DNA from 3 places in the Mycobacteroides abscessus ATCC 19977 genome. Region 2 is predicted to be linked to each of the others. Evidence: predicted binding sites of a transcription regulator. Region 2 holds the regulator's gene; each other region holds the start of a gene.

Region 1 (10,451 bases), 440 kb from region 2:
GCATCTCATCGCGCCAAGGCTCCGCAGCATAGGTGCCGCGGCCCCGCCAAGCGAGCCAACAAGGTGATTCTTGACTATTCCTTGAGGTCATTGAACCACGATGATTTCTGGACTGTTTACCCAGTTCAACGCTGTTATTTTCCGCATAAAACGTAAATAAAGCCGAATTTATCGAATGTGCAGATGACAGTGATCGACGTTCCGAATATCTGGGAATTTACTGTGAAGCCACATTAAGCACACGCTGATCAGATTAATTAGAAGTTAAGCATGCGTGATGGCTGCGTGAAAGCGGGTGTCATATCTATTGACGACGGCCCAATTAAATGACACGTTGCTTTTTGTGCCCGCCGTCGCATGACGCCCGGCGGAGCGGCGACAAGTCGCCATCACAGTTGATTAACCTGCCTTCTTTCCGGGAGTGTCATATGTCTATTGCCGAATCCGCCAATGCGTCGGTGCGCACGGGACCGGCGCCGTCCTCGAAAACCCGGGAGTTCGCGCGGGCGATACTCTCCGGTACCGCGGTGCATCCCGAGGAGATCCCTGCTGGTCGCGCATATACGACGCTACGAGACCTGGCCACCCATCCGGGTCTGCGCGATGTGACCGACGTGTTGATCCCGGGAAGCGCGCCCGACACGGTTGATTTCCTTCCGCTGGCGAGGCTGGTCAACGCCGCCGAACTGCCTGCGATACGTGCTGCCATCGACAGCGTGTTGCCATCCGGCAAGTTCACCTCCGGCCCCCATGTCGACGCATTCGAAGACGAAATTGCGACCTACCTGGGCATCGATCACGTAATCGGGGCCTCCAGCGGCACCGATGCGATGACCGCGGTTCTGTTGGCGCTGGGTGCGGGGCCGGGAACCGAAGTCATCTTGCCCGCCAACAGTTTTGCCGCTACCGAGAACGCGGTCTTCCTGACCGGTGCTCGGCCCGTCCTGGTGGATACCCGGGCAGACGACCACCTACTGGACCCCACCGAAGTGGAGGCGGCCATCACGAGTCGCACGGTCGCGGTACTTCCCGTGCACCTCTACGGTGCGTTCGCCGATATCCATGCTCTGACGGAGGTTACTTCGCGTCACGGAATCCCGGTAGTGGAGGACGGATGCCAGGGAATCGGCTTAGATGGGCTGGGCCACCACAGCGACGCGGCGATTCTCAGCTTCAATCCCTATAAGAATCTCGGCGCGGTGGGGAAAGCGGGCGCGGTGGCAACCCGCTTACCCGGCCTTGCACGCCGAGTCACCGAACTGCTCTATCACGGCTTCGCCGCCGGCCAAAAGAATGTCAAGGCAGCCGGATACGGTCTGAATTCACGCTTGGACAATCTGCAGGCAGCGGTTCTGCGCGCCCGACTCGATTGGCTCGGCGAGAACAACCTCGCCCGCAGCATTCTTGCCCGGCGATACGTCGACGGTCTGGCCGACCTGGCGGAGAGCGGGCTTCTTCGCCTGCCCCATTGGGATACCGACCACGTCTGGCATCTGTTCACCGTCGAAGTGACGAAGCATGACCGAGACAAGGTCACCGAGTCGCTGCGAGCCGCAGGCGTCGCAACTGATCTCTACTACCCGGTGCTCACCCACCGGCACCGAGTGCCCTTGGTGGCAGACCTATTCGAGGGAGTGCGGCTACCCCGCACCGAGGCTGCACATGCACGAATGTTCCAGCTCCCGCTCTATCCCACGCTCACGCTTGCCGAACAAGACCGAGTGATTGGTGTCCTACATGACGTCCTTGGTTGATATTCGCACGGCGACAGACTGGCTGGTGCTGTGCGATTTCGATGAGACATTCTTTGCTCATGACCCTGCGGTCCGCTCGCGACGCGACCTCGCTGACTTGGCAGCGCTGGTCAACAGCCTATCCGCCTCCCGGGGGCTCCGATTCGGGTTCATCACCGGGAGCGCCCCGTCGACAGTGATCGCGGTACTCGGCGATCTGGCCACGTCGCTACAGCCGGCGTTCATCGGTGGCAACTTGGGGACGGACCTACTGGTGGCAGATGCCTCCGGCGCACTCGTTCCCGATCTACTCTGGCATGCGAGATTCCCGGCGCCCGAGGAGTTTTCGGCCCGGGTAGACAGTGTACTGACGTCGCTGCCCGAGTTGATCCTCGCGCCGCAATCGACTCATGGGGCGGGCACCTACAAACGCAATTTCTATCTGCGCGCGGTGACGGAAAACCTCGATGACGACAGCCGGGTCTGGTCGTTGCGGCAGGCGACGGCTGCGCACTCCCTCGCGATCAACGTCAACCACTGCAATCCCGCGGCCGGTGACCCCGAGGGATACCTCGATGTCGACTTCCTGCCATTGGGTGCGGGCAAGCACGAAATCGCACGCTTCTTGCAGGAGACCTGGCAAGTACCGGCAAGCCGCACATTGGCTTTCGGTGATAGTGGTAACGATCTCGGCATGCTCGCCTGTGCCGGGCACGCCTGGCTCGTATCCAACGCCACTGCCGAGGCGCGCCAGGCCCATCCACACGTCACCGCCCGGCCGCACGCAGGCGGAATCGTCGACACCATCGCCAATATTCTTACGAAGGAGCAGTAGCCATGTTGAAAGTCGGAATTATCGGGGCCGGCGGTGTCGCCCGTGCCCACGCTCGCGCGCTGAACACCCTCAAATCTGCCGAACTGGTGGGTGTATTGGATATCGATGCCCGGGCCGCCGAGTCCTTCACCGACGCCTACGGCGGTACCCCGGTCACCGATGTCGATGCGCTGCTGGAACTGGCCGATGCCGTCGTAGTCGCCTCTCCCAACTTTACGCACCGCGACCATTCACTATCGGCACTGCGCGCCGGTCGATCGGTGCTGTGCGAGAAGCCACTCGCACTCTCTCGCGTCGAGGCCAAGGAAATGGTGGCGGCCGCCGGTGAGATCGCCTCCCCCGCACTCGTGGGATTCAACTACCGCCATCTGCCCGTGGTCACTGAGCTGCGCCGCCGACTGCAGCACGGCGACTTCGGCACGATCTGCGCCGTGGAACTTGGGTTTCGGAAGGACTCCGCATACCGGCGCAAGAACCACACATGGCGCGATAGCGGACGTTCCAACGGCACCAGCGGCGCGCTGGGTGATCTCGGCGTGCACCTGCTTGACCTGCTGACCTACATCTCCGGCGGCAGAATTCTCGTCGACGAATGCCAAGCCCGGATCACCACTCATGTGACCAACAAGAGCGACGAGGCGGTCGAGGTCGATGACCATGCGGAGATCTACGGACGCCTCAGCACCGGAAGCATTTTCACGCTCGTGGCCTCCAAAGCCGCGCCGGCGGCTGACTGCGGATTCTCCATCCGGATCGTTGGCACCAACGCGGTGTTCCGGTACCACACGGCCGATCCGGGGCGTTATCTAGTTTCCCGCGGTGCCGACACCGAAACCGTTGACTTGGCGCGTACCTTGCTGTCCGATCCGGACAACGAGGTGCACGGCTGGTCGGATTCCTTCCGCTCCGAAATCGATCACTGGAGCCGTCTTGTGGCGGTAGGCGGTGGAGCCAACCGACAGGCCCTCGCGACATTCGATGATGGTTTGGCCGCGCAAGAGGTCTTGGAGTCGCTGCTGCGTGGAAGTAAGCCGCAGCCAGAGCGCCTGCCGGTCGAGCACACGTTACCGACTCCTGCGGAATTGTGACGCGACGTGACCACGTTCACCTCGCATCGTGCGGTGCCTACGCGGGAGTGGGCACCGCACATGTGTTCTGGGGCACGGTTTCCCCCTACGCCCTGCCTGCCGACTCGGCCGGTCATACGCTGGCGGCCCTAGTCGCCGCGCAGTTCACCGGATTCTTGCTCGGTGTGCTCTCGGCGCCCCGACTCAGTGCCCGTATCGGGGTGGGTCGACACATCGCCATCGCGCTGGCACTCTTCGCGGTTGCGTTGTCGGCGCCGCTGTGGGGACTGAGTCCGCCAATTCTTTTGGCTGCCAGCGTCCTCCTCGGCGCAGCGGCCGGATCGCTGGAGACACAGATCGGCGCTCTGGCACTTGAACCTACCCGAGGGCCCAGGGCTCTGACGGTGCTGGAAGCGTGCTTCGGGTTCGCTGCCTTGTTGTTTCCCGTGCTGGTCTTTCTGCTATCACCGGCGATCTCGTGGCGGGCCCCGGTGGCGGCAGCTGCTATCGCCATGGCCCTGCTCAGTGTGACCTGGTCTTACATCCACAAGGTGTCCTTGGTACGCCCGGTTGGCGAGAGGCGGCCCGGCCCGACATCGCGTCGTGTACCAACCGCGGCCGCGTGCCTACTGCTGGCCTTTGCCATGGTGTACGCCGGGTTTGAGACCAACTTCGCGAATTTCCTGCCGCGAATTGTCGGCTCAGACGGTGAGGTCGGCGCCAGCGTCCTTGCGGTGAGCGGTTTTTGGTTCGGCATCACATCTGGCCGTCTCATCACCGTGACGGTGGTGCATGCCGTCGTCGGGCGAAAGGCATTGGCCGGCCTGGCTGTTGGCCTTACTGGTGTGCTGGTTGGCCTCGCCCAGTTTGGCGATGGGCTGCTCGCGGCCTTGCCGTGGGTGGTGGCGGCCGGGGTGTTTGCCTCAGCCATGTTCCCGGTGGCACTGACGCTGGCTACCCGGAACGGCGGCATTCCCATCCCGATCATGACGAGCTATTTTGTGGCCTGCGCAAGCCTTGGCGGCGCAGCGATGGCCGTCCCCGTCGGGTTCACGCTCGACAGGTTCGGATCGCATGGCGTTGTGCTGCTATTCGCAAGTGTTGCTACGCTTCTCGTAGCTCTCATCATCGCACCAACCCGCCTCCCCAAGGGGTGACGCTGTGCCTGCCGCGTGTGACACAAGTTGTTACGAAAGACGATGCACTGCTACGCCCGTACCACTTTATTCGAATATATGTTTGGCATACTGGGGGATGGTGAGCTGATCGATGTGATCGTGTCCTCCCAACGGACCGAGGCCCAGGCCGCACGGCTACCACGACACCCTGGAGGACCCCGAAAGTCCCGAGCCGGCGCAGCTATCCGGATTCGGAGTCACCAACGCCGCTCAGGCCCGTCGGATCGCCGCACAACCCGGCACCAGGATCCGCGCACTCGATGGACCGACGGATACCGAGGGTTACCGCCCGTCCCGTGCCCTGGACCGCTTCGTTCGGTGTCGTGATGAGACGCTTCCCCGGCTGCTCGCAGCCCGCCGAAAGCGCCGACCTCGATCACAGCATCCCGTACGCAATCGGTGGGCATACGAGTGCCGATAATCTGAAAGCGCTGTGCCGTAAGCATCATCTGTTGAAGACCTGCTGTGGATGGCGCGAAGTTCAAGAACCCGACGGCATCATCGTCTGGAAGGCGCCCACGGACACATTTACCGCTCCGGCCTGCGCGCTACTCTTCGCCAACCTCACTCGCTCTCGTACCCGAGCTCAAGATCGCAAACAACGGCGACGAACCGAGCGAAATTGTAACCGGCGCACACGATTACAGTGCGAAGATGCTCGGTTGGCGTACGCGGAAGCCAACCCACCTCCCTTTTAGCCTCCGCGGGAGCGTATCCGGCGTAGCGTCCAGATATGGCGCAAGTGCTACGAACTCAAGTGTGTGTCGCCGGCGGCGGTCCTGCGGGACTGATGCACGCCCTATTGCTGGCCAGGGCCGGGATCAACGTTGTGGTCCTGGAAAAGCACGGTGATTTCTTGCGTGACTTCCGCGGGGACACTGTGCATCCCACCACGATGCGGATCATGGATGACATCGGGCTCATCGATGAATTCCTCACGCTCCCCCATCAGAAAGTCGATCACATCGCGTTCGACGGCGACGGACAGTTGCGCACCTTCGGCGACTTCCGCGCCCTGAAATGGCTGGGCTACAAACAGCCGTATATCGCCTTCATACCGCAATGGGATTTTCTTGACTTCCTCGCCGAAAAAGCTGAGCGGTACCCGGAATTCACCCTGATTCGCAACGCGGAGGTCACCGACCTTGTCCTCGAAGGTCACCAGGTGACCGGCGTACGATCGTCGGCTCGGGAAGTGCGGGCAGACGTGGTGATCGCCGCCGACGGGCGCAACTCGGCAGTGCGTGCCGCCTCCGGTCTGCAGACCGCCAGCGAAAGCTCACCGATGGATGTGCTGTGGTTCCGGTTGAACCGCCGGCCCGGAGACCCGAACGAGAGCTTCGCTGTCCTGCGCCGGGGCATGCTGCTGGCAATGATCCACCGCGGCGACTACTGGCAGGTGGCTCACCTGCTACCCAAGGGCACGGGCGCACAGCGGGGTTCACTGGACGCGTTCAAAAAACGACTGGTGACGGCGCGCCCCCAGCTACGTGAGCACGTCGACGACCTGCATACCTGGGATGACACCAGCCATTTGGATGTCCGGGTCGACAGGCTCAAAACATGGTGGCGGCCCGGCCTGCTGTGTATCGGCGATGCTGCGCACGCCATGTCACCGGCCGGCGGTGTCGGGATCAACCTGGCCGTCGCCGATGCGGTGGCTGCCGCCAATATCCTGGTGGAACCACTGCGCACCGGGAGCCTGAGCGACCATCACCTCGAGGCAGTACAGCGGCGACGCGAACTGCCCACCAAGGTGGTCCAAGCCTTTCAGGTGTTCCTTCAGAACAACGCGATCGAGCCCGTCCTCAGCGGGGACCTGTCCCCTATCAAGCTGCCGTTTTTCGTGGGGCGGTGGCCGCTCAAATTCATACCGCCGATCGCCGTCGGCAGGGGGCTGCGTCCCGAGCGGGTACACACGCCCGACGTGCACTAGCGCGCAATATCAGTGTGCGGCGGCATCCCAGCTGCGGCCGTACCCCACGGAAACCTCGAGCGGCACATCGAGTGGATACGCCGAGCCCATGGTCTTGCGTACCAATGCCTCGAGGCTCTCGCGTTCGCCCTCGGCAACCTCGAAGAGGAGCTCATCGTGCACCTGCAGGAGCATTCGTGACCGTAAGCCCTTGTCCCTCAATGCCTTATCCGTGGTGATCATCGCAACCTTGATGATGTCGGCGGCGCTCCCCTGGATTGGAGCGTTCAGAGCCGCGCGTTCTGCGGCCTCGCGGCGGAGGCGATCGCCACTGTCCAAATCGGGCAGGTATCGACGGCGCCCCAGCACGGTCGAGGTGTATCCATCCTTGCGGGCCTGATCGACAACTGCACGCAGATAGTCGCGCACCCCGCCAAACCGCGAGAAATATTGGTCCATCTGCTCTTTGGCCTCATCATTGGAGATCTTGAGCTGTGTGGCCAGTCCATAGGCCGACAGACCATACGCCAGGCCGTAGGACATTGCCTTGACCCGCCGGCGCAACTCCGCGGTGACCTCGTCGATGGGCACACCGAAGGCACGGGCGGCCACGAACGAGTGTAAATCCTCACCGGTGTTGAACGCCTCGATGAGGCCCTCGTCGGCCGACAGGTGCGCCATGATGCGCATCTCGATCTGGCTGTAGTCGACGGTCATCAGCTCGCGGTAGCCCGCGCCGACCACGAATCCGTCGCGGATCTCCCGCCCGGCCTCGGTACGTACCGGGATGTTCTGCAAGTTCGGTTCGGTCGAGGACAGCCGACCAGTCGCCGCGATGGTCTGGTTGAACGTGGTGTGAATACGCCCGTCGGCCGCAACAGATTTGAGCAAGCCGTCGACAGTCACCTTCAGCCTGGTGACATCACGGTGCGTGAGCAGATGCTCCAGAAACGGATGCCCGGTCTTATCGAACAGCGTCTGTAGGGCGTCCGCGTCGGTGGTGTAACCGGTCTTTGTCTTCTTGGTCTTGGGCATACCCAACTCGTCGAACAGCACCACCTGCAGCTGCTTGGGTGAGCCCAGGTTGATCTGCTTACCGATGACGGCGTACGCGGCATCCGCAGCCTCACGGATGCCGCTGGCGAACTGATTCTGCAGCGAAGACAGATGATCGGTGTCGACCGCGATACCGACGGATTCCAGACCGGCCAGCACCCGCTGAACCGGCAGCTCCATGTCGGTGAGCAGCCCTGCCGATTCGATGCGTTCGAGCTCGACATCGAGCGCGTCGGCCAGATCGATCACCGCACGGGCACGCAACATCTGGGCTTGAGCTGCCTTCGCATCGCCCGCGCCATCCTCGTCCAGTAGTGAGAGCTGTTGTTCTCCATCATCTTCAGCGCGAAGTTCGCGACGCAGATACCGCAACGACAAGTCGTCGAGTGCGAAGCTGCGCTGCCCCGGGCGCACCAGATACGCAGCCAGCGCGGTATCGGAGGTCACTCCGCCGAGCTCCCACCCGCGGCCGGCCAAAGCGTGTATGGCCTGCTTCGCCTCATGCAATGCCTTGGGACGGGCCGCATCGGCCAGCCACTCGGCAAGTGCCGCCTCATCGTCCGGAGTCACCGTCGTGGTGTCTATATAGGCGCCGTCGCCATCGGCGGACGCGATCGCCACCGCGGTAGCGTCGCCGTCATAGGGCGTATAGGTCCCGACCACCGCCAAACCGCTACGGCGGCCATCCCCGGTGTGTTCGGCCAGCCACGCGGCGACCGTGCCGGGTTCCAGCGCCTGGCCGGCCAGCTGGAAGCCCTCGTCCACCTCGGGTTCGACCGCTTCCAGGGTTTCGAACAGCCGGTCACGCAGGACCCGGAACTCGAGGTCGTCGAACAGCCGGTGAATCTGGTCCCGATCCCACGGCGCCAGCGCCAACTGGGCGGGCACATAGGGCAGCGGCACCGTCCGCACCAGATCGGTCAGTTCGCGGTTCAGGATCACCGAGGCGAGGTTGGCGCGCAGCGAATCCCCCACCTTTCCGCGCACGGTATCGGCCTTGTCAACCAGCTCTTGGAGCGATCCGTACTCGAGGATCCACTTGGACGCGGTCTTCTCCCCAACTCCAGGAATTCCCGGCAGGTTGTCGCTCGGGTCACCGCGCAGCGCCGCGAAGTCCGGGTACTGGGAGGGCGTGAGTCCGTACTTCTCGACTACCGCTTCCGGGGTGAATCGGGTGAGATCGCTGACACCCTTGCGCGGGTAGAGCACCGTCACGTCCTCGTTGACGAGCTGCAGCGAGTCGCGATCGCCCGTGACCACGAACACCTTGAAACCCTCGGCCTGCCCCTGGGTGGCCAGGGTGGCGATGATGTCGTCGGCCTCGAACCCCTCCTCTGCCAGCACCGTGATGCCCAGGGCCTGGAGTACTTCCTTGGTGATGTCGATCTGTCCGCGGAACTCGTCGGGGGTGGCCGACCGAGTGGCCTTGTACTCGGGGTACCGGTCGGACCGGAACGTCTTGCGGGAGACATCGAAGGCGGCCGCCACGTGTGTGGGCGCCTCATCGCGCAGCAGATTGATCAACATCGAGGTGAACCCGTATACCGCGTTGGTGGTCAAGCCCGACTGCGTCTTGAAATTCTCGGCCGGAAGCGCGTAGAACGCGCGGAACGCCAGCGAGTTACCGTCGAGCAGCAGGAGGGTCGGCTGTTTGGTTCCGGTCTTCGTCGCAGGCGCAGTCACACTCCTACCCTAGGCAACGGGTGCGACAGGACCTACGACCCCGACGCTTCCCCTGACCCGTAGGGCCGGGTGAGGATCTCCAGGTAGTGGCCCGAGGGATCCCGGAAGTACACACCGCGGCCACCGTCGTTGTGATTGATCTCGCCCGGATGCTGCGCGCGCGGGTCAGCCCAATGGATGATGCCGCGGTCGGTGATCCGGCCGTAAATCGCATCGAAGTCGTCTTCCGATACCAGGAAGGCGTAGTGCTGCGGGGTTAGCTGCCCGTGCTCGATGGTGGCGAAATCGAGATTGCCGCCGTATTCGAGCGCGACATTGAGGAAGGGGCCGGCCTCCACGGCCTCCGGCAAGCCGAAGACCTCCGTGAAGAACCGGGCCGATTCTTCACGGTTCTCGGAATGAACGATTGTGTGATTGAACGCGATACCCATAGATCCTCGCTAACTCGTAGAAGCACATGGTGTCAAGGCTGCGCACGCACCACGTGTGCCTCGGCGCGCATGCGCTCAGACATGTGCGGATAGTGCAGTTCGAAGGCCGGGCGCTCGGACCGGATTTGGGGCAGCTCGGAGAAGTTGTGCCGCGGCGGCGGGCAGCTGGTGGCCCACTCCAGAGAGTTGCCGTAGCCCCACGGATCATCGACCGTGACAACCTCGCCGTAGCGGTAGCTCGTGAACACGTTCCACAGGAACGGCAGCATGGAAGCCCCGAGAATGAAGGCGCCAACCGTGGACACGATGTTCAAATCCGTGAAGCCGTCAGAGGGCAGGTAGTCGGCGTACCGGCGGGGCATGCCCTCGTTACCCAGCCAGTGCTGCACCAGGAACGTCGAGTGGAAGCCGATGAAGGTCAGCCAGAAGTGGAACTTGCCCAGGCGCTCGTCGAGCAGACGGCCCGTCATCTTTGGGAACCAGAAGTACACCCCGGCGAAGGTTGAGAAGACGATGGTGCCGAAGAGCACGTAGTGAAAATGTGCGACCACAA
Region 2 (10,451 bases):
CACCATGCTGGATTTCTGCGACCCGGAAGTGGTTGAGGCCCTTCGTTTTCACCTGCGGGACCTGGCGGTGACGTTCCGGTTCGGCGAAGAGGTGACCACCGTGGAGGTCAATGACACCGGCACCATGACCACCCTGGCCAGCGGCAAGCAAATTCCCGCCGACACCGTCATGTACTCCGCAGGACGGCAGGGACAGACCGACCAGCTCGACCTCCCCAAGGCGGGCCTGGAGGCCGATCGCCGCGGCCGCATCTGGGTCGACGCAAACTTCCAGACCAAGGTCGACCACATCTACGCGGTGGGCGACGTGATCGGGTTCCCGGCGCTAGCGGCCACCTCGATGGATCAGGGGCGTCTGGCGGCCTATCACGCGTTCGGAGAGCCGTCGAAAGGCATGACGGACCTGCAGCCGATCGGCATCTACTCCATCCCCGAGGTGTCCTATGTGGGCGCCACCGAGGTTGAACTCACCAAGAACGCGATTCCCTACGAGGTGGGCGTCTCGCGCTACCGCGAGCTGGCGCGTGGCCAGATCGCCGGGGATTCGTACGGAATGCTCAAGTTGCTGGTGTCGACCGAGGACCTGCGACTGCTCGGGATACACATCTTCGGATCCGACGCCACCGATCTGGTGCACATCGGCCAGGCGGTGATGGGCTGCGGCGGCACCGTCGAATACCTGGTAGACGCGGTTTTCAACTACCCGACGTTCTCGGAGGCGTACAAGGTGGCCGCACTCGACGTGATGAACAAGATTCGCGCGCTGAATCAGTTCAAGGCCTGAGGCATTTCGCGCTGGGCGAATAGCGGCCGGGCGCGGAATTCGCATCCCGCCCGGGCCGTTGACCCGATAGGTACATTCGCCGTTTGCCTGCCGGTAAGGGACACTGGTAGGACGAGGACGCGAAGGGAGGCGAGCCATGACCAGCAATGAGGGTGTAGAGCCACAGCCGTACAAACCGGATCAGAGCGGCATGTACGAGCTGGAATTTCCGGGCCCGCAGCTGGCATCTGCCGACGGACGCGGCCCGGTTCTCGTGCACGCGCTACAGGGTTTCTCCGACTCCGGCCATGCCGTGAAACTGGCCGCCGCGCATCTACGCCAGACGCTTGAGAGCGAGCTGGTGGCGTCGTTCGCGATCGACGATCTGCTCGACTACCGGTCGCGCCGGCCGGTGATGACATTCAAGAGCGATCACTTCACCGAGTACGCCACCCCCGAGCTGAATCTGTATGCCCTCAAGGACACCAAGGGCACACCGTTCTTGTTGCTGGCCGGGCTCGAACCGGATCTGAAATGGGAGCGATTCGTCAACGCGATCCGGCTGCTCGCCGAGCAGCTCGGCGTGCGTAAGACGATCGGATTGGGCGCCATTCCGATGGCGGTTCCGCATACCCGCCCGATCACGCTGACCGCGCACGGCAACGATCGCAAGACGCTCGACGAGCACCCTGGCTGGATCGATGAGGTTCAGGTGCCGGGCAGCGCGTCCAATCTGCTGGAGTTCCGCCTGGCCCAGCACGGGCACGACGTGGTCGGCTTCGCCGTGCACGTTCCGCATTACCTGGCGCAGACCGACTACCCGGAGGCCTCGCAGCGCCTGCTGGAAGAGGTCGCCAGGACCGGCGATCTGGATCTGCCGCTACAGGAGCTCAGCGAGGCGGCCGCCAAGGTGCGCAACCAGATCAACGAGCAGGTCGAGGGCAGCGAGGAAGTGGCGCAGGTGGTCCAGGCCCTCGAGCGCCAGTACGACGCCTTTGTCGCGGCCCAGGAGAATCGTTCGTTGCTGGCACGGGACGAAGAGCTGCCCAGCGGTGACGAGCTGGCCGGAGAGTTCGAGCGATTCCTCGCCGAACAGGCCAAGTTCGGCGACGATCCCTCGGGTCCGTCACCGGAAGGCCCCATTCTCTAGCCGGGTTGTGCGCTCGCCGCGCCAAATTTGCGGCGACGGGTCAAAATACTTCACATGAATCCTCCACCGCGGCTCCTGCGTCCGGTGCCGGATACCGAGCACATCGACGGGGTCGACGGCGGCGGCGATACGCCATCCGCAGCTACATCGACGCGTCCACGGCTGGCGTTCCGCACCATCCACGGGTACCGGCGCGCCTACCGGATCGCGGGCTCGGGCCCGGTGCTGCTACTCATCCACGGTATCGGCGACAACTCGGCGACATGGGACAGTGTGCATGCGCAGCTCGCCGAGCATTTCACCGTGATCGCCCCGGACCTGCTAGGGCATGGACAGTCCGATAAGCCACGCGCCGACTACTCGGTAGCGGCCTATGCCAATGGCATGCGGGACCTGCTGGCCGTGCTGGACATTGAGAGGGTCACCGTCGTTGGGCATTCGCTCGGTGGTGGCGTCGCCATGCAATTCACCTACCAGTTCCCTCACCTGGTGGAGCGTCTCATCCTGGTGGCGCCGGGAGGCGTGACCAAGGATGTCAACATCGTGTTGCGTTGCGCGTCATTGCCGTTCATCGGAGATGCGCTGGGCCTGTTGAGGCTGCCAATGGCCATGCCGATGCTCCGACTGGGCGGTGCGGTGGCGCGCGCGACGTTCGGCCGGGCGAGTATGGCCCGCGATATCCCCGATGTGCTGCGCGTTCTCGCTGATCTCCCTGAACCCCGGGCCTCCGCCGCGTTCACCCGCACGCTGCGCGCGGTGGTGGACTGGCGCGGCCAGGTGGTCACCATGCTGGACCGATGTTACTTGACCGAATCCGTTCCTGTTCAGCTCATTTGGGGTAGCGACGACCTGGTCATTCCCGTCAGCCATGGACACCTCGCGCATGCCGCGATGCCCGGCTCCGCACTGGAGATCTTCGACAAATCCGGACATTTCCCCTTCCATGACGACCCCGAACGATTCATCGGCATCGTTCGCCAATTCATCGCATCCACCGAGCCCGGCGAATACAACGAGGACGAACTGCGCCGATTGTTGCGAACCGGCGTCACCGAACACGCCATCAGTGGGGCCGCCCGCACCCGCATGGCGGTGCTCGATGCGATGGGCACCGACGAACGCAGCGCCACTTAGCGCGAGAGCTCAAGCGCTGTCAAAGATTTGCGCCAACTCCCGGGTACCCGAGTGCGCGCGGCGCAAGGGACGTAGAGTCGAGGAATGAGCGTTGATGTCGCGGTTGTGCGCGTATTCACCGACGAGACAGGCAACTTCGGCAATCCCCTGGGGATAGTCAACGGTGCCGATGTGGGCGCGGCGGACCGACAGCAGGTCGCCGCCCGGTTGGGTTTCAGCGAGACGGTTTTCGTGGATCTGCCAGCGGAAGGGTCCAACACCGCGCATCTGCGGATCTTCACTCCGGCGGCAGAACTTCCCTTCGCCGGACATCCCACGGTGGGACTGGCCTGGTGGCTGCGTGAACGCGGAACACCGGTCAACACGTTGCAGGTTCCCGCGGGAGTACTGCAGGTCAGCTACGACGATCGGACATGGATACGGGCCCGTTCCGACTGGGCACCGGAAACCGATTTCCACGAATCGGACTCCCCTGCTGATGTCGAGGCCGCGGACCCTGCCGACTACCCGGACGAACTGCTGCATTGCATATGGGCCTGGCAAAACCGCGACGCCAACCTGGTGCGGTCCCGGGTGTTCGCGTCTGATCTGGGCGTCGATGAAGACGAGGCGACCGGGTCCGTGGCGGCACGGCTGACGGACTTGCTCAGCCGTGACCTGATCATCAATCAGGGCAAAGGGTCGCAGATTTTCACGCAGTGGAGCCCGGAGGGCTGGGTCACGATCGGCGGCCGCGTGGTCGCCGATCAACCGCTCACGCTGGACTAGGCAGCCCGGAATCGGCCCGACGGGTCAGGATTCCGCCGGAGCGTCCCGATGGGCCCTCAGTGCTGCGATCTCACGTTCGAAGTCCTCGGCGGAGCTGAACCCGCGATACACCGAGGCAAAGCGCAGGTACGCGACCTCATCCAGGTCACGCAGCGGGCCAAGGATGGCCAGGCCCACCTCATTGCTGGGAATTTCCGGGGATCCAGCCGCCCGGACGGCATCCTCGACCTGCTGGGCCAGCAGGTTCAGCGCATCATCATCGACATCACGACCCTGACAGGCCCTCCGTACGCCCTTGACGACCTTGTCGCGACTAAAAGGCTCAGTGACCCCGCTGCGCTTCACGACGGCCAGCACGGCGGTCTCGACGGTGGTGAAACGGCGGCCGCACTCGGGGCATGAGCGCCGGCGTCGTATCGCCTGACCCTCGTCCGCCTCACGGGAATCGACAACGCGCGAGTCAGGATGACGGCAGAACGGACAGTGCATTACTGCTCCTTCGCCGGTTCTGGACTCTATGTCGTTGGGCTGGGATGACTGACGCACCGCGCAGCGCGCCCAGACCGGTGTCGAGGATACCCGTGCTCCCGCACGCCCGAAGGTCACGTCCGTGTGCCGATCAGCCGACCGGGGAAACCAGCGTCTGACCGGCTTGCACTGTCGCCGAATCAAGTTCATTGAGTTCGCGGATCTTGGACACCACCGCCGAGCGTGGCGCCTCAGGCGCGACACGCGACGCGACGTCGGCCAGGGTCTCTCCGGGAGCGACCTGCACAACCGCAAGGCGGTCCGGCACGCCCGCTCCCCCGATGCCCGCGGCGCTGACCTGGCCGAGCATCAACAGCCACATCGTCGCCACCGCGGCCCCCACCGCGACAACGATGGTGGCCTTCAGGCTCACCGGGCGGCGACGATGTACGCGATGCGCTACCCCCGACACACGGATGCCGTTACCGCGGTAGGCAACCGGTCGGCCGGCAGGCCGCCGATAGGCGACGGTGCGCACCGGCAGCGCCCGGCGCTGAGTCAATGGGTACTCCGCACTGTACGCGCGTGCCGGCGGGGCGTACTCGCGCGGCGCACCCTCGCGAGCGTGAGAACTACGCGGCGGGGTGAGAACGTTTGTGCTCATCGGTATGCCCTTCCTGTCCTGTCGATCTGTCCTGTCGATCGGTTAACCCGTTCGCTCTTATGTTCGAATGTACTCGATCATGTGTTCGACGTCCGAACATGTGATCGATTTGTAGCATCCGACACCGACAAGTGCTGCTGACCTGCCCCGTTACCCTCCCGGGGCGACCCGGCGCCCCCTATTTGCGACACGCATCGAACACATGTTTGATATATGCCGTCGACAGGGCTAGATTCGGGCCCATGAGCGATACACCCAGCAAGGGACCCGCCACCGGTTCACTGACCGAGCGCCAGCGGACCATCCTGGAGGTCATCCGCGCATCGGTGAATGAGCGGGGCTATCCCCCGAGCATCCGCGAAATCGGAGACGCCGTCGGGCTCACCTCCACCTCGTCAGTCGCCCACCAACTACGCACCCTTGAACAGAAGGGCTTTCTGCGGCGTGATCCCAATCGTCCACGCGCCGTTGATGTTCGGGGAATCGATGACGCGGGCACTCCATCGGCGACCACCGACGTGATCGGCTCGGGCGACCTGCCGGAGCCGACATTCGTGCCTGTGCTCGGGCGCATTGCCGCCGGCGGTCCCATCCTCGCCGAGGAGGCCGTCGAAGATGTGTTCCCACTCCCCCGCGAGCTTGTCGGCGAGGGCTCGTTGTTCCTGCTCAAGGTGGTTGGCGAGTCGATGGTGGACGCCGCGATCTGCGACGGCGACTGGGTGGTGGTCCGCCAGCAGAACGTGGCCGACAACGGCGACATCGTGGCCGCGATGATCGACGGAGAAGCGACCGTCAAGACGTTCAAGCGGACATCGGGCCAGGTCTGGCTGATGCCGCACAATCCACTCTTCGAGCCGATTCCCGGCAACGACGCCGCCATTCTGGGCAAGGTCGTCACCGTTATCCGGAAGGTCTAGGCCTCCCCGGGCGCCGGCCCCGGCGCGCGGGAATCGCCGGCGGAGGTCAAGAACAGCTGAAAATGCGTGACGTCATGCCAGCTGCCCAGCTTGTATCCAATCCGCCGGTACAGCGCGACCTGCTCGAATCCCATTGTCCGGTGCAGCTTTTCACTCGCCGCATTGGGTGTGACGACAACCGCGAGCACGGTGCGATAACCCAGCTCCCGTAGCCGGCCGAGTAACGCTGTGTACAACTGGCGTCCGGTGCCGCGCTGCCTGCGCGCGCCGTCGACATAGACACTGACCTCACAGGCCCATTGGTAGGCAGTGCGCGACTTCCACGGCGCCGCATACGCGTAGCCGAGAATTTCCCCGCCATCCTCGGCGACGAGCCAGGCATGTCGGTGGGCCGCCGTCTGGATGCGTTCGGCAAGAACAGCATCCGACGGCGGCACCTCCTCAAACGAGATGGCCGTATCGGTCACATACGGCGCATAGATTGCCGCACACGCGGCCGCATCGGCGGCCGTCGCGTCACGAATGTGCATGGGCGACTAGAGCGAACGCCCGATGATCTCCTTCATGATCTCGGTAGTGCCGCCGTAGATCGTCTGGATACGGGAGTCCATGTATGCCCGGGCCACCGGGTACTCGCGCATGAAGCCGTACCCGCCGTGCAGCTGCAGGCAGCGGTCGATCAGGTGGACCTGCTTCTCGGTGCTGTACCACTTGGCCATCGCGGCCTGCTCGACACTCAGCTCTTCTTTGTTGAGCAACGAGATGAACTCGTCGACCATGACCCGGATGACCGTTGCGTCGGTGGCCAGCTCGGCGAGCAGGAAACGACTGTTCTGGAAGCTCTTGATGGGCTTGCCGAATGCCTTGCGCTCGGTCGTGTACGCAATGGTCTCTTCGAGCACCGACTCCATCGCGGCGGCCGCCATGACGGCGATCGACATACGCTCCTGCGGCAGGTTCTTCATCAGGTAGATGAAGCCCTGACCCTCTTCACCCAGCAGGTTGGCCGCAGGCACCCGGACGTCGGTGAAGGACAGTTCGGCGGTGTCCTGAGCATCCAGACCGACCTTGTCGAGCTTGCGGCCGCGTTCGAAGCCCTCCATGCCGCGCTCCACAACGATCAGCGAGAAACCCAGCGCGCCCTTTTCCGGATCGGTCTGTGCGACCACGATCACCAGGTCGGCGTTGATGCCGTTGGTGATGAAGGTCTTTGCGCCATTGAGAATGTAATGATCGCCGTCCTTGACGGCGCGGGTCTTGATGCCCTGCAGATCGCTTCCGGTGCCGGGCTCGGTCATGGCGATGGCCGAAATCAGCTCGCCGGAACAGAAGCCGGGGAACCAGCGGGCCTTCTGCTCGTCATTGGCCAGGTCCCGGAAGTACGGGCCGGCGACATCGTTATGCAGGCTGAATCCGACGCCGGTGTGGCGTCCCTTGGTCACCTCTTCGGTGATGATCGTGTTGTAGCGGAAATCGATAAGACCACCGCCACCGAACTCCTCGGGCATGTCGGTGCCCAGGAAGCCCTGTTTGCCGGCCTCGACCCACAGTGCACGGTCGACGATCTTGTTCTTCTCCCACTCCTCCTTGTACGGCTCAGCGTGCCGATCCAGGAAGGTCTTGAACGACTCGCGGAACAGTTCGTGCTCGGGTTCGAAAATGGTGCGTTTGAACTTAACGGCGCCGGCCATGATCACCTTCCGGTTTGGATTTACGTACTTGGCAGAATGTATACCAACCCACTGGTCGGTCGGTACTCGCCTGCCCGGTTTCGTCGGACAGAAAGCCTAGAGTCATTCAGGTGATCAGGCCCGCGTTTTCCGCTGTTCAGGTGAGTGGCTCGGCACGGCTTTCCCACACCCACTGGGGCGCGTTCACCCCCGAGGTCCGGGACGGCGAAGTGATCGGCGTCACTCCGATCGAGACCGATCTAGACCCCTCCCCGCTGCTGCAGAACATTCCTGGTTCCATCCGGCACCAGGCCCGGGTGACCGCGCCGGCGGTGCGCAGCGGCTGGCTGCGGGAGGGCCCTGGCCCCAGCGACAAGCGTGGCGCCGACGAATACGTCGAGGTGTCCTGGGATGAGCTGACCGAACTGCTGGCCGATGAACTGCGGCGCGTCGTCGACACCCATGGCAACGAGGCTATCTACGGGGGCTCATACGGCTGGGCCAGCGCAGGGCGCTTCCACCACGCCCAGAGTCAGGTGCACAGGTTCCTGAAACTGCTGGGCGGGTATACCTTTTCGCGTCATTCCTATAGCCTCGGCGCGACCGGCGTCATCATGCCGCACGTCATCGGAACCCACGACGGGCTGTTCAAGCGATCCACATCCTGGGACGTGATCGTCGAAAACACCGATCTGCTGATCGCGTTCGGCGGAATCGCGCTGAAGAACACGGGTGTCAACCATGGCGGCACCACCGCGCACCCGGCGCGCGATGCCCTCAACAGATTCCGCGACCGCGGTGGACGCATCGTCTCCTTTAGTCCGCTACACGATGACATCGACGGCGAATGCGAATGGCACGCCCCGATTCCCGGGACCGACGTGGCGGTCATGCTGGCGCTGGCGCATGTGCTGGCGGTGGAGAAGCTCGCAGATCTGACCTTCTTGAGCAGCTACTGCACCGGCTACGAGCGGTTCGAGCGCTATCTACTGGGCGTCGACGACGGCGTACCCAAGAGCCCGGAGTGGGCGGCACCCATCAGTGGCCTGGACGCGGCCGAGCTGCGCACCTTGGCCCGCCGCATGGCGGCAGGGCGCACTCTGGTGACGGTCAGCTGGTCCCTGCAACGGGTGCGCCATGGTGAGCAGGCACCCTGGATGGGACTCACCCTGGCCGCGATGCTCGGTCAGATCGGGCTTCCGGGAGGCGGTTTCGGCCATGGCTACGGCTCGATGAACGAGCCCGGGCTGGCCCCGGTGAGCTGTCCGCTGCCCACCTTTCCGCAGGGCCCCAACCCCGTCGAGACGTTCATCCCGGTGGCGGCCATCAGCGAGCTCCTGCTGCGCCCTGGGCAGACGCTCGCCTACAACGGTCAAACACTGACCTTGCCGGACATCCGCTGCGTCTATTGGGCGGGCGGCAACCCCTTCCATCATCATCAGAATCTGCCCAGACTGCGCCGCGCGCTGTCCCGGGTCGACACCGTCGTCGTGCACGACCCGGTGTGGACCGCGATGGCCAAGCACGCCGACATCGTCGTGCCGTCCACCACCAGTCTGGAGCGCGATGACTTCTCCGGTAGCCGCAACGACCCACTGCTGGTGGCGATGAAAGCCGTCGCACCGCCCTATGCCAACTCCCGTGACGACTACACCACGTTCTCGGCACTCGCCGACAGACTCGGATTCGGCGAGCAGTTCAGCGAGGGACGCACCGCCGCCCAGTGGCTGCGCCACATCTACACCGAGTGGGCCGGCGCGCTGAACTTTTCGGTGCCCTCCTTCGACGAATTCTGGGACCGCGGCTATCTGGAGTTGCCGACCGATGCCGGCCTGACGCTGCTGTCGGACTTCCGTGAGAACCCCGCTGCGCACCCGTTGCACACTCCCAGCGGGCGCATCGAAATCTTTTCCGAGACCATCGACGGCTTCGGATACTCCGACTGCGGTGGTCACCCACAGTGGTACGAACCCACCGAATGGCTGGGCGGTGAGCGCGCTCAGCGTTTTCCGTTGCATCTGATCGCCAATCAGCCGCGCACCAGGCTGCACAGCCAGCTCGACTTCGGTGGCACCAGCCAAGGGTCGAAGGTGCGGGGACGCGAGCCTCTCCGGATACATCCGCAGGACGCCGCCACCCGTGGTATCGCCGACGGCGACGTGGTGCGGGTGTTCAACGACCGCGGCGCCTGCCTGGCCGGGGCGGTCCTCGATGAGGGCCTACGACGCCAGGTGGTGCAGCTGTCGACCGGGGCATGGTTTGACCCGATCGAGCCCGCCGACCCGAATTCTGCTTGCGCCCATGGCAATCCGAATGTGCTGACAGACGACTCGGGAACCTCGTCGCTGGCGCAGGGCTGCACCGGGCAGCACGTGCTGGTGCAGATCGAACGGTTCGAGGGGACGCCACCGCCGGTGCGGGCACACACCCCGCCGCGGTTCGTCGCCCGCGACTAGAGCGCGGTCAGGACGGCGGCAAGCGCCCGCGGCACCCGCCCCACTACCCGCGTGCCATCGGCGAGATGCTCGGTGGACTGCACCTGCCCCTCGGTGTGGATTCGGGCCACCAGATCGCCGCGCTCGTACGGGATCACCACATCGACGGGTACATCACCGCGGGGCACCGCCTCGGCGATCGCCTCGCGCAGCGTGGCGATCCCCTCGCCCGTGTGCGCCGACACGAATAGCGCCTTGGGTAACGCGCGGCGCAGCTGCGCCAGCGCCAGATCACCCGCCGCGTCGACCTTGTTGATCACCAACAGCTCCGGCGCCGCGGACGCATCATGATCGGCGACCACCTCACCGATCACCGTGCGCACCGCCTCGATCTGGGCCAGCGGTGCCATATCGGACCCATCGACCACATGGACGAGAAGATCCGCGTCGGCAACCTCTTCCAGCGTGGACCGGAATGCCTC
Region 3 (10,451 bases), 570 kb from region 2:
TGGCCACCTGAACCAGCGACGCCCCGGTGATGAGCACCGCCAGCAGAGTGCTGATCAGCGCCTCGAGAGAGTCCCACGCGCCGGAGCTCAATACCCGGTCACCGCCGGTGATGCCCTGTGCCACAGCGCTTTCTCGAGCGGCAGCGGCGACCTCGTCCACCGGGCGGCCATCCACCGCCGGTCCGGCGCCCGCGGGGGTGAACCGGTCACCGTGCACCCGTACCGCCGTCGCATAGTCGGTCAGTCCGAGCGGTAGATCGGGTACCGGCCGTCCGAACGCATCCAGGGACAGCACGCACACCTCATTGGCATCCGGTTCGTCACCGAGCGTGCAGAACGCCACATCGGTGCTGGCGTCGCCGAACACCAGTTCTGCACCGGCCCACCAAATTCCAAGCAGTACGCCCGCGGTCTGCCAGTGTGCTGGCAGACGCACCGCCACCGTGGACCCGGGGCCCGCACCGAACTCGTCGCGCAGCATGTTGGCGGTCTTGGCGGCCCAGTTGGCCAGCGTCACCGTCGAGAGTTCGATGCGTTCGCCGGTGGCGTCGTCGTAGTAGGTGATCCGTGGGCTGGGATTGTTCACGTCGCCCAGCAGGAGCGCGGTCAGCGTCGTCATCAGTTGACGCAACGCGGGCCATTGGCCGCGGTGAAAATCGGCGACGGGGGAGGGGGCGGCGCGTCTTCTTCCGTAGAGCCGGTTTCCGAAGCGGCAGGAGTGGTTTCGCGGCCAGACCCAGGCCCTTGGTAATCCTTGGACAGCACCACCCGGACGGTGTGTTCGGCGATGCCCTGCTTCTCCACCACCGGGAGGCCCAGCGCCTCGGCTACCGCCTTGGCGCCCACGTCGTCCTGTTGCGCGGCCTGCACCTGGCTGCTGCCCACGTGATCGCTCTCGTTGTTGCCGACCTTGCCTGCGGTGAATCCCTTGCCCACCAACAGTTCCGATACCGCGGCAGCGAGCCCGTTGATCTGGGTCTCGTTCACGACATCGGCGGTCGTCTGGTCCTTGGAGTAGGTGGCTTCCTCGGTCTTGCCCTGCGCCTGCTGGTCCAATAGGCCGGACACCCAGCTGCGTACCTGGTCGGGGTCCACCTTCACGACGCTTTGGGTGCCGTCCTCGGTCCAGCCGTCCTCACGCAGGATCGGGATCGTCGCGAATGCGACGTTGCCCCCTGACAGCTTCTGTAGCTGCTGGATGAAGTCCATGACGTCCCATCCCTGGCTCAGCACCACGGTGCGGGTGATCGCGTCGCGCAGCTTGCCGAGCGTAGTGGTGTTGGTCAGGGTGCCGCCAGAGAGCGCCGAGTGCGCCAACGACGACATCACCACCTGTTGCCGGACCACGCGGTCGAGGTCGCCGCGTGGCAGGTCGTGGCGTTGACGCACGAAACTCAGTGCGTTGGGGCCGTCGAGGGTTTGCGGGCCCGCAGGGAAATCCGCACCCGACATCGGTTCGTAGACCGCTTCGTTGAGGCACACGTTGACTCCGCCCAGGGCATCCGTCATCAGCACGAACCCGAGCATGCTGACCTCGGCGTAGCGATCGACAGTGACGCCGGTCAGCCTGCCGACGGTCTGGATCAGCGCCGAACGGCCGGCGTCCACGGACTCGCGCTCGGCGGCCTCTAGCGTTTCGCCGGACTCGACGCGCTTCTGTCTGTCGTTCTCCTTGGCCTCGCCGTAGACGCCGTTGATCTTCCCCTTGCTGCCGTCGGGGATGGTGACGTACGAGTCACGGGGGATGGAGATCGCCGTCGCCGATTTTCCGTTGTTCGGGATGCGGATGAGGATGATGGTGTCGGTGTTGGTGGCCGTTTCGTCGCCGGCACGCAGCATGGACAGCTCTTCCTGGGAGAGCGGGTTGCCGTGTGCATCGCTACGGCTGTCGACGCCGACCATCAGAATGTCGATCGCGCCGTCATCGGGCTTGCCGGCGTTGCCGAACAAGCCGGGAAGATCGAACCGGGCGATGTTCGGATCGATGTTGCCGATCTTTCCCCAGGCCGCACCGGTGATCACCATGACGGCGACCGCTGCCAGCGTCGCGATACCCCGCCACAGCGGGCGCGGCGGCTCCGCCTGCGACGAGCCGCTCGCGCGTCGAGCGTGCGGATCAGTCACGATGTCGGTCCATTCCTCTCCGGCCGGGCCTTCGCCCGGCAACAGTCCTAGGCCTGACTCAGGCTACGTCGGGGTGCCGCCCATCCTTCGGAAGCGAACTCGGCGTGCCAGACTCTAGGTGTGCTTGTTATCACCGGAGCGGGTGGCCAACTGGGCACCCATCTCATTGCCCGTGCAAAGCTACGCGACCTCCCCGTTCGCGCCCTGACGTCCTCTGACTGGGATATTACACGCGACGGTACCCCGGACGGAGTAGTTGCTGAGGGTGACATCGTGATCAACTGTGCTGCCTATACCGCCGTCGACGCGGCGGAGGAGGACGAGTCCAGGGCGTATGCGGTGAATGCCGAGGGCGCGGAGCGTGTGGCGCGGGCCTGCCGGGACGTGGGTGCCAGGCTGATCCATATCTCCACCGACTATGTATTCGACGGTGAGTTCGGCGACGCCGGCCCGCGGCCCTATCGTCCGGGTGACGCCACTGCTCCCCAGGGTGTCTACGCACGTACCAAGGTGGCAGGGGAGCTCGCGGTTCACGGGGTATTGCCGTCAGCGCAGGTGGTCCGCACCGCCTGGGTCTACACCGGCGTGAACGGCGACTTCGTCGGTGTCATGCGGCGGTTGGCGGCCGGCGAGGGGCCGGTACGGGTGGTGACCGACCAGACCGGCTCTCCGACGTACGCGGTCGACCTCGCCGAGGCACTGTTGGACCTGGCGGCCTCGGATGTCCGGGAACCCTTCCTGCATGCCGCCGGCAGCGGCCACGTGAACCGGTTCGAATGGGCCAAGGCCGTATTCGAGCTGGTGGGAGCGGACGCCTCCCGGTTGCAGCCCTGCCTGTCCGTCGACTTCCCGCGGCCGGCGCCGCGGCCGGCGTACACCGCGCTGGACGGTGATCACTGGGCCGATGCCGGGTTGCCGCGGTTGCGTCCGTGGCGGGACGCGTTGGCTGAGGCGTTGGCCACAAACTAAGGATGGGTACCCTCTAGCACCGTGCTGGATCCTCATCGCGTAAGCGACTCCCCGGCGATCGGTCAGGTCGCCGTGGTGACGGTGACGTACTCGCCCGGCGAGCACCTCCACCGCTTTCTGCGGACGCTGCGCCATGCCACGGATCTGCCACTGCGAGTGATCCTGGCCGATAACGGCTCGACCGACGGCGCGCCAGAGGCGGCCGCGGAGGAGCCCGATGTCGAGCTGCTCCGTACCGGAGGCAACGTCGGTTATGGGAAGGCCGCCAATCTGGGGGTCGCCCAGGTCGACCCCGCGGCCGAGTGGGTGGTCATTGCCAACCCCGATGTGCAATGGGGACCGGGAAGCATCGATGCGATGTTGGAAGTCGCGCAGCGTTGGCCTGCCGCGGGGGCGGTGGGTCCGCTGATTCGTGAGCCCGATGGCACCGTGTATCCGTCGGCGCGAGTGGTCCCGACTCTCACCGGCGGTGCGCTGCATGCGCTACTGGGTTCGGTGTGGTCCACCAATCCCTGGACCGCCGCATACCGCCAGGACCGGATGGAGCCTTCCGAACGCGTCGTGGGCTGGTTGTCCGGATCGTGTCTACTGCTGCGGCGTACGGCATTCGACGCCATCGGCGGATTCGACCCGCGCTACTTCATGTACATGGAGGACGTCGACCTCGGTGACCGGCTGGCACGCGCCGGCTGGCAGAACGTATACGCGCCCAGCTCTGAGGTCGTACACGCGAAAGGCCATGCGGCCGGGCGCGATCCGGCGCGCAGCCTGGGCGCGCACCACGACAGCGTCTATATTTTCCAATCCGACCGGCATCCACATTGGTGGCAGGCGCCCTTGCGCTGGAGCATTCGGGGCGCGCTGGCGGCCCGATCTGCGATTGTGGTGCGTGCGGCCATCCGCGCCAATCGGCGCCGGGATAAGCAAGGAGGGTGATATGTCTGGCACTGTGAAAGCCGATGCCGTCATCTTGGTGGGTGGGCAGGGTACCCGGTTGCGTCCGCTGACCTTGTCGGCGCCCAAACCGATGTTGCCGATCGCGGGTTTTCCGTTTCTTACCCACGTGTTGTCCCGCGTTGCCGCCGCAGGCATTGATCACGTCGTGCTCGGCACGTCCTACAAGGCCGATGTCTTCGAGTCGGAGTTCGGCGATGGATCCAAGCTCGGCCTACAGATCACGTACGTGTACGAAGAGGAGCCGCTGGGTACCGGCGGTGCCATCCGAAATGTGTTGGAGCATCTGAGGTACGACACCGCGCTGATCTTCAACGGCGATGTGCTCTCCGGCTTGGATCTGAAAGATCTTCTCGCACAGCATGAACAGACCCAGGCCGACCTCACCTTGCATTTGGTACGCGTCGGCGATCCGCGCGCATTCGGTTGTGTGCCCACCGATTCCGATGGCAAGGTCACCGCATTCCTGGAGAAGACCGAGGACCCGCCCACTGATCAGATCAACGCCGGTTGTTACGTCTTCCGGCGTGAGCTGATTGAGCAGATCCCGTCGGGTCGGCCCGTTTCGGTTGAGCGGGAGGTATTCCCGGGTCTGTTGAGCAGCGGAGCCAAGGTATGTGGGTATGTCGACACCAGTTACTGGCGAGACATGGGAACCCCGGAAGACTTTGTGCGTGGGTCGGCCGACCTGGTGCGCGGCATTGCGCCCTCGCCGGCCATCCCCGAGCATCCGGGCGAGGCGCTGGTGCACGACGGCGCGTCGGTGGCCCCGGGCGCGCTGGTCATCGGCGGTACCGTGGTGGGCCGCGGTGCCGAAATCGGCCCGGGTGCGCGGCTGGACGGCGCGGTTGTTTTCGACGGTGCGCGCATAGAGGCCGGGGCCGTCGTGGAACGTTCTATCATCGGGTTCGGCGCCCGGATCGGACCACGCGCTCTGGTGCGTGACGGCGTGATCGGGGACGGCGCCGATATCGGCGCACGGTGCGAGCTGCTGCGCGGCGCGCGGGTGTGGCCCGGCATCACGATCCCCGATGGCGGTATCAGGTACTCGTCGGACGTATAAGCAATGCGCTGTGGCGGGTTGTTGGCTTGCGGGACAGTGCTTCTTGCGCTGATCGGCTGCTCGGACAGGGGCGATCAGAAGCAGCAGGAGCAGGATCTGCAACGTGCCCGCGACAACTTCAAGAAGGTCGAGCTGACCATTCCCGACTCGTACAGCCTGGTTGCCATGACATACTTTCCCGATCCGTTCGTGGGTCAGGGATGGCGTTCAGGAGCCTTTGAGTCCCAGACTTCACCGCCGGCGCCAATATTGGTGCGAGGTAATCCAATCCGAACCGAACCGACACCCTGTGAGCGCATACCGCAGCGCACTGATCCAGATTGGCTAAGGGCCGGGTTCACCTGTGACATGGCAAATGCCCGCTACGGTGTCGCGGACAGCATGTACGGGATCAGCGTGTTCACCGGCGATCTGCCCTCCGGAAAATCCCAGATATTTCTGCGCGTCGAAGGGCATTAACGTAGCCGGTTCCGCGCGCGTTGGGCCAACACGACGACGGAGTGATCTTCCTCGGGGATCTGGTCAAGGGGCCACCAGCGCAGGTCGAGCGATTCATCGCTGACGGCGATCTGCGCGCCCTCCGGTGCATGCGCCAAGAACTGCAGATCGAGGTGCCGGGTTGGGACTCCCAGCGAGCAGGTAATTGGATGAACGTGGATGCCAAGCAGATTCGGCTCGAGGAGCAGGTCGTCGATGCCGGACTCTTCGGTGGCTTCGCGCAGGGCGGCCGCGTGGATGGTGGGGTCTTCCTCTTCGCAATGGCCGCCGAGCTGCAGCCACTTACCGACGCGGGGATGCAGCGTGAGCAGCGCCTGCGATCCGTCGTGGTTGACCACCAGTGCCGAGGCGGTGACATGGCCCGCGGCGCTACGACGACGGCAGGCATCGGGATTGGCGTCGAGAAACGCCAGTACGGAGTGGCGCAGGCTGTCTTGTTCTGCATCGGGCGCCTGCCATGAGGAGAGCAGCTCGATAGCGGACTCACGCAGATCCGAGGGCATCTGATGGCCCTCACCGGGGTGCCGGGCCGTCACAATTCCACCAGCATCTGTCCCGGCGGCAGGGGAGTGCGTGGGTCCAGGCCTTCCTCGGGATAGCCATGCGGATAGCCGATGGCTATGGCGCCCATCGGTTCCCACGAAGAATCCACTACCAGCTGCTTGCGTACAACGTCGCCCGCGAAGATGGTGGATCCGATCCAGCAGCTGCCGACCTGCCGGGCGGCGAGGGCGACCAGAAGAGCCTGCACCGCCGCGCCAACCGCGACGGTGAACATAGTGCGCTCCGCGGCGGTTCGGCGGTCGTCCGGATAGTCGTGCGCGCCATCAGGTACTAGGAACGGGATCACGATTTCGGGTGCGTCATAAAGGATTTGTCCCCGCGCCACCCTCTTCTGCACTGATTCCGGGCTACGGCCGTCGGCGGTGAGATCGGCGGCCCAGGCCTGTTTCAGGGCGTCCAGGAGCGCACGCCGCGTCGTGAGGTCGCGCACCCACACGAATCGGACCGGATGTGTGTGATGCGGTGCGGGTGCGGTCAGCGCTTCACCGATGGCTTCCCGCAGCAGATCGGGATCGACTGGGATATCTGCGAATTGGCGGATGGAGCGGCGCACGAGTATTGCTTCGCGCCGTCCTTGCTCCAGTGCCTCGTTGGTGCCGAGCCAGAACAAGTCGTCCGGTCCGGAACGCAACAGGTCGCTCGCCGCACTGCCGTCATCGAGCAGGGTCAGGCCGCGCACCACCGCGACCGGTACATCGGTCAGCTTGCCCTTGACCAAGTCGGCGGCAGCCGAGATTTCGTCGGCGATGGCGACCTCGGTGACCTGAAGTTCGTTACCGTGTTTGTCTTTTGCGCCCGCATAACCGTAGAGGACTGGTATGCCGGCGGAGCCGATGGCGGCATCAGTTTGGCCGTTGCGCCAGGCTCGTCCCATGGTGTCGGTGATCACCACCGCAACCTTGACGCCCAAGCGTTGTGACAGCGCCAGCCGCACTGCCGCCGCGCTGGCGTCCGGGTCGGTGGGAAGCAGAACCAGTTCGGCGGTGTCGACGTTTGACGCGTCGATTCCCGCGGCGGCCTGCACGATGCCGATGGTGTTCTCGGTGATCAGTGTCTTACCCTTGCGGGCCAACACGCGGATCGATTCGGAGTCGATTAACTTGCGCCGCAGTGTGTCCCGGGCTTCGGGATCAGTGGGCGCGGCGACGATCCGTCCCTCGGCCTTGGAGATTATCTTGCTGGTGATGACGATCACATCACCGTCACGCAGCCATGGCGCCGCGCCTGCGATGGCCGCGGCCACGTCGTCGCCCGGGCGGAATTCGGGCAGGCCGGTTACGGGTAGGATTTGAACCGGAGCTGCCGAACCATGTTCCGGTGCAGGAGAATCCGCAGGTGGGGTCATAAGGTAACTCCGGCCAGGTCAAGTCCCGCACGTACCATTGCCGCCGTCGCGTCGGGGTCGGTCATGAGTAGCGGAACCGACCGTACCTGAACTCCCGCAATGTGAGCGGCGTCACCCTCGTCGACCAGCCAGCCGTCGAGGATGCCGGTCTGCGACCGGGCGCCGAAGTGTTCTCCCACACCCTGTGAGCTGACCTCGACACCGATCACGCGCAAACATTCGTCGGCCATTCCGCGCAGTGGCTTGCCGGACACGATCGGTGAGTACCCGATGACCGGAGCGGAGGTCGTGCGGAGTGCCCCGCGAACTCCGCCGACCGCCAGGATGGCCCCGATGCTCACGACCGGGTTGGACGGCGCCAGCAAGACCACATCGGCCTCGCCGATGGCCTCGGCAACTCCGGGGCCGGACTTTGCTTCGTCGGCGCCGATGAACGCGAAGCTGTGCGTGGGAACCTGTGCGCGGTGCTGCACCCACCACTGCTGGAAGTGGATGGCGCGCTGCTCCCCGTCGGTGGGGTCGGTGATCACCACGTGGGTCTCGCAGCGGTCGTCACTGGCGGGTAACAGCCGGACTCCGGGCTGCCATCGGTTGCATAACGCTTCGGTGACCGCCGATAGCGGGTAACCGGCTCGCAGCATTTGGCTGCGTATCAGGTGAGTGGCCAGGTCCCTGTCGCCGAGCGAAAACCAGTCGGGTTGGGCGCCGTAGGCGGCCAGCTCCTCCATGGCATTCCAGGTCTCGCCGCGGTGCCCCCAACCGCGCTCCGGATCGACCGCGCCGCCCAGGGTGTACATGCAGGTGTCCAGGTCAGGGCAGATCCTGACACCGTGCATCCAGGCGTCGTCGCCAATGTTCACAACGGCGTTTATCTGATGCTTGCTGGGATCCGATCCGAGCAAGCGCTGGACGCCGAGGAGGAAGCGCGCTCCGCCGACGCCACCGACGAGAACGGTGACTTTCACGTTGACCGAGACTAGTGCGCCGGCAATGACGCGACACGCCACGAGGGCGCCACGCCGGTTTTGTCGGTCGTAGATGGTATGAATTTTCGTCCTTCGCTTGACCCCGGCAGCGAACACGTGTGTAATCACACCAGTGTCATTCCTCGGCCTGGGTTTTGTAAGTCGCAGGCGCAGACCGGGATTCGATCAGGTGTTCGAATGGATTCGAATGGAATGGCCGGAAACGAATGATGTGGGCACGAAACCGGGCAATACGAGCTGTATTGGGATGCAAGAGGAACAGTGAGGAGGCGGGACGATGCTGTTCGGGCGCAATGAATTCGGCGTACACGACGAGCTGAGTTCCGGCGTTGGCACGGGTGCGGCGGGCTTGTCGCCCGCACGTCCGCATCTGACGTTGGTGCAGAACGATTTTGACGCGCTTGCTGCCGTCGCTGACGATCAGTGGCAAGAAAAGGCGCTGTGCGCACAGACCGATCCCGAGGCGTTCTTCCCCGAAAAGGGCGGATCGACTCGTGAAGCCAAGCGAATCTGCCAGGGTTGCGAAGTCAAGGACGAGTGCCTTGAGTATGCGCTGGCCAACGACGAACGGTTCGGCATTTGGGGCGGGCTGTCCGAGCGTGAGCGCCGCCGCCTGAAGCGGGGCATCATCTGATCTGATTCCCGTGTTCGGCAGGGCGGAGCTAGTCGCCCTCGTCGGTGATGGTCGGGTCGATCACCGACGGCTCCACCCCCAGGTGGGTGGCAACCTGCGCGACCAAAAGATCGTGCAGTAGATCCGACAAATCCCCAGATTTCTTCGCGCGCAATTCGATCGGCTTGCGGAATAACACAATCCGCGCCCGGGTGGTGTTGCCCCGGGTGTCTACGCCGGCAGGGATTAGCCTGGCCAACGGTATCGGTCCGTCCGCGATCACCTCCGGCGGCCACTGGACCGAATCCGGATCCTTGGGCTGAATGCGCGGTATTTCATCGACCGCGACATCGAGTCCTTCGAGGCGTGACTGCCAGGCCCGCTCGATCGGTTCGTACGCCTCCAGCACCGCCATATCGAAGCGCTCGGCGCGTGAACGCCAGCCGGGCACGGTGGGCGGCAGTAGGGGGCCGCGGAAATCGCGCCCTCGCCGAGAGCCCTGCGAGCCGGGCCCTCCGGCCGAGCCGCCGCGCCGTCCGTCACGTGACATAGCAGAGATGGTAACGGTGTGACTCTTGTGATTGACGAATCACAACGAGCCGGTCACCGGACGGTCTCGGTGGGCGCACAGCGCGTGTCTGCGGGTCGGAACGTGTTTGCGCACGCTAGCCTCAACGTTTGTGAGAGCCCCCCGTCGCTGCTGTCGACCCGGGTGCCCGAATTCCGCCGTGGCGACGTTGACCTTCGTCTACGCGGATTCGACGGCCGTGGTCGGGCCGCTGGCCACATCCAGCGAGCCGCATTCGTGGGATCTGTGCGCGCAGCACGCGAGCCGGATCACCGCGCCCCGCGGATGGGAACTGGTCCGCTACAACGGTCCGTTGCCGTCGAATCCGGAGGATGACGACCTGGTTGCGCTGGCGGACGCGGTACGCGAAACCACCGGCGGTGTCCGGGTGGCTGCTGCGGGATTCAGCGAGCCGGCGCTCGATGTCAGCGCCCCCGCACCCAACGTGGCCCCGCGTCCTGTGCACCCGGCTCCGGTGGGCCGCCGCCGTGGGCATCTGAGAGTTCTGCCCGATCCGTCCGAGTGAGAATCTTTCCCGAGTGCGGCTCGCTCGAATCGGCGCGGATGTCCAACGGCTCTGATTAGGTACTTTCGGCGCAGTCTGATTACATTCTGTACCCTCTCGCCGGACGTTCACGTTGGACCCTCGCCGACCACTAGGCTGGCCAGCGAGACCTAACGTCAGATTTTCAACAGATCAATAGGAGTGCTCTCGTCATGGCCCGGTCCGCCGACGCTGTCCACGCTGTCATCAAGGCGTACGACGT

What was found. The regulator LexA, encoded in region 2, represses DNA repair genes until DNA is damaged. The targets are predictions, from matches to a motif close to CGAACANNTGTTCG.
Region 1: the regulator LexA is predicted to act here: its motif matches at 4,864-4,877, upstream of MAB_RS25415 (HNH endonuclease signature motif containing protein).
Region 3: the regulator LexA is predicted to act here: its motif matches at 8,666-8,679, upstream of cofD (2-phospho-L-lactate transferase).

The regions. Positions count from the first base shown of each region.
Region 1 is NC_010397.1:2,648,397-2,658,847, forward strand. It holds gene fadD1 (fatty-acid--CoA ligase FadD1) at 1-67, shown strand, start outside; gene MAB_RS13255 (DegT/DnrJ/EryC1/StrS family aminotransferase) at 429-1,754, shown strand; gene MAB_RS13260 (HAD-IIB family hydrolase) at 1,738-2,568, shown strand; gene MAB_RS13265 (Gfo/Idh/MocA family protein) at 2,571-3,656, shown strand; gene MAB_RS13270 (MFS transporter) at 3,704-4,792, shown strand; gene MAB_RS25415 (HNH endonuclease signature motif containing protein) at 5,140-5,511, shown strand; gene MAB_RS13275 (FAD-dependent oxidoreductase) at 5,547-6,749, shown strand; gene polA (DNA polymerase I) at 6,759-9,467, opposite strand; gene MAB_RS13285 (VOC family protein) at 9,500-9,898, opposite strand; gene ctaD (aa3-type cytochrome oxidase subunit I) at 9,931-10,451, opposite strand, start outside.
Region 2 is NC_010397.1:3,084,594-3,095,044, forward strand. It holds gene sthA (Si-specific NAD(P)(+) transhydrogenase) at 1-784, shown strand, start outside; gene MAB_RS15385 (proteasome assembly chaperone family protein) at 921-1,913, shown strand; gene MAB_RS15390 (alpha/beta fold hydrolase) at 1,968-3,047, shown strand; gene MAB_RS15395 (PhzF family phenazine biosynthesis protein) at 3,132-3,815, shown strand; gene nrdR (transcriptional regulator NrdR) at 3,840-4,304, opposite strand; gene MAB_RS15405 (LysM peptidoglycan-binding domain-containing protein) at 4,435-4,947, opposite strand; gene lexA (transcriptional repressor LexA) at 5,190-5,864, shown strand; gene MAB_RS15415 (GNAT family N-acetyltransferase) at 5,861-6,394, opposite strand; gene MAB_RS15420 (acyl-CoA dehydrogenase family protein) at 6,401-7,555, opposite strand; gene MAB_RS15425 (molybdopterin guanine dinucleotide-containing S/N-oxide reductase) at 7,696-9,990, shown strand; gene hflX (GTPase HflX) at 9,987-10,451, opposite strand, start outside.
Region 3 is NC_010397.1:3,655,334-3,665,784, reverse strand. It holds gene MAB_RS18335 (TIGR03089 family protein) at 1-619, opposite strand, end outside; gene MAB_RS18330 (LCP family protein) at 619-2,124, opposite strand; gene rfbD (dTDP-4-dehydrorhamnose reductase) at 2,245-3,093, shown strand; gene MAB_RS18320 (glycosyltransferase family 2 protein) at 3,115-4,029, shown strand; gene manB (mannose-1-phosphate guanylyltransferase) at 4,031-5,110, shown strand; gene MAB_RS18310 (hypothetical protein) at 5,147-5,569, shown strand; gene MAB_RS18305 (NUDIX hydrolase) at 5,566-6,111, opposite strand; gene MAB_RS18300 (coenzyme F420-0:L-glutamate ligase) at 6,141-7,517, opposite strand; gene cofD (2-phospho-L-lactate transferase) at 7,514-8,482, opposite strand; gene MAB_RS18290 (WhiB family transcriptional regulator) at 8,883-9,137, shown strand; gene MAB_RS18285 (metallopeptidase family protein) at 9,166-9,666, opposite strand; gene MAB_RS18280 (DUF3499 domain-containing protein) at 9,797-10,210, shown strand; gene MAB_RS18275 (phosphomannomutase/phosphoglucomutase) at 10,402-10,451, shown strand, end outside.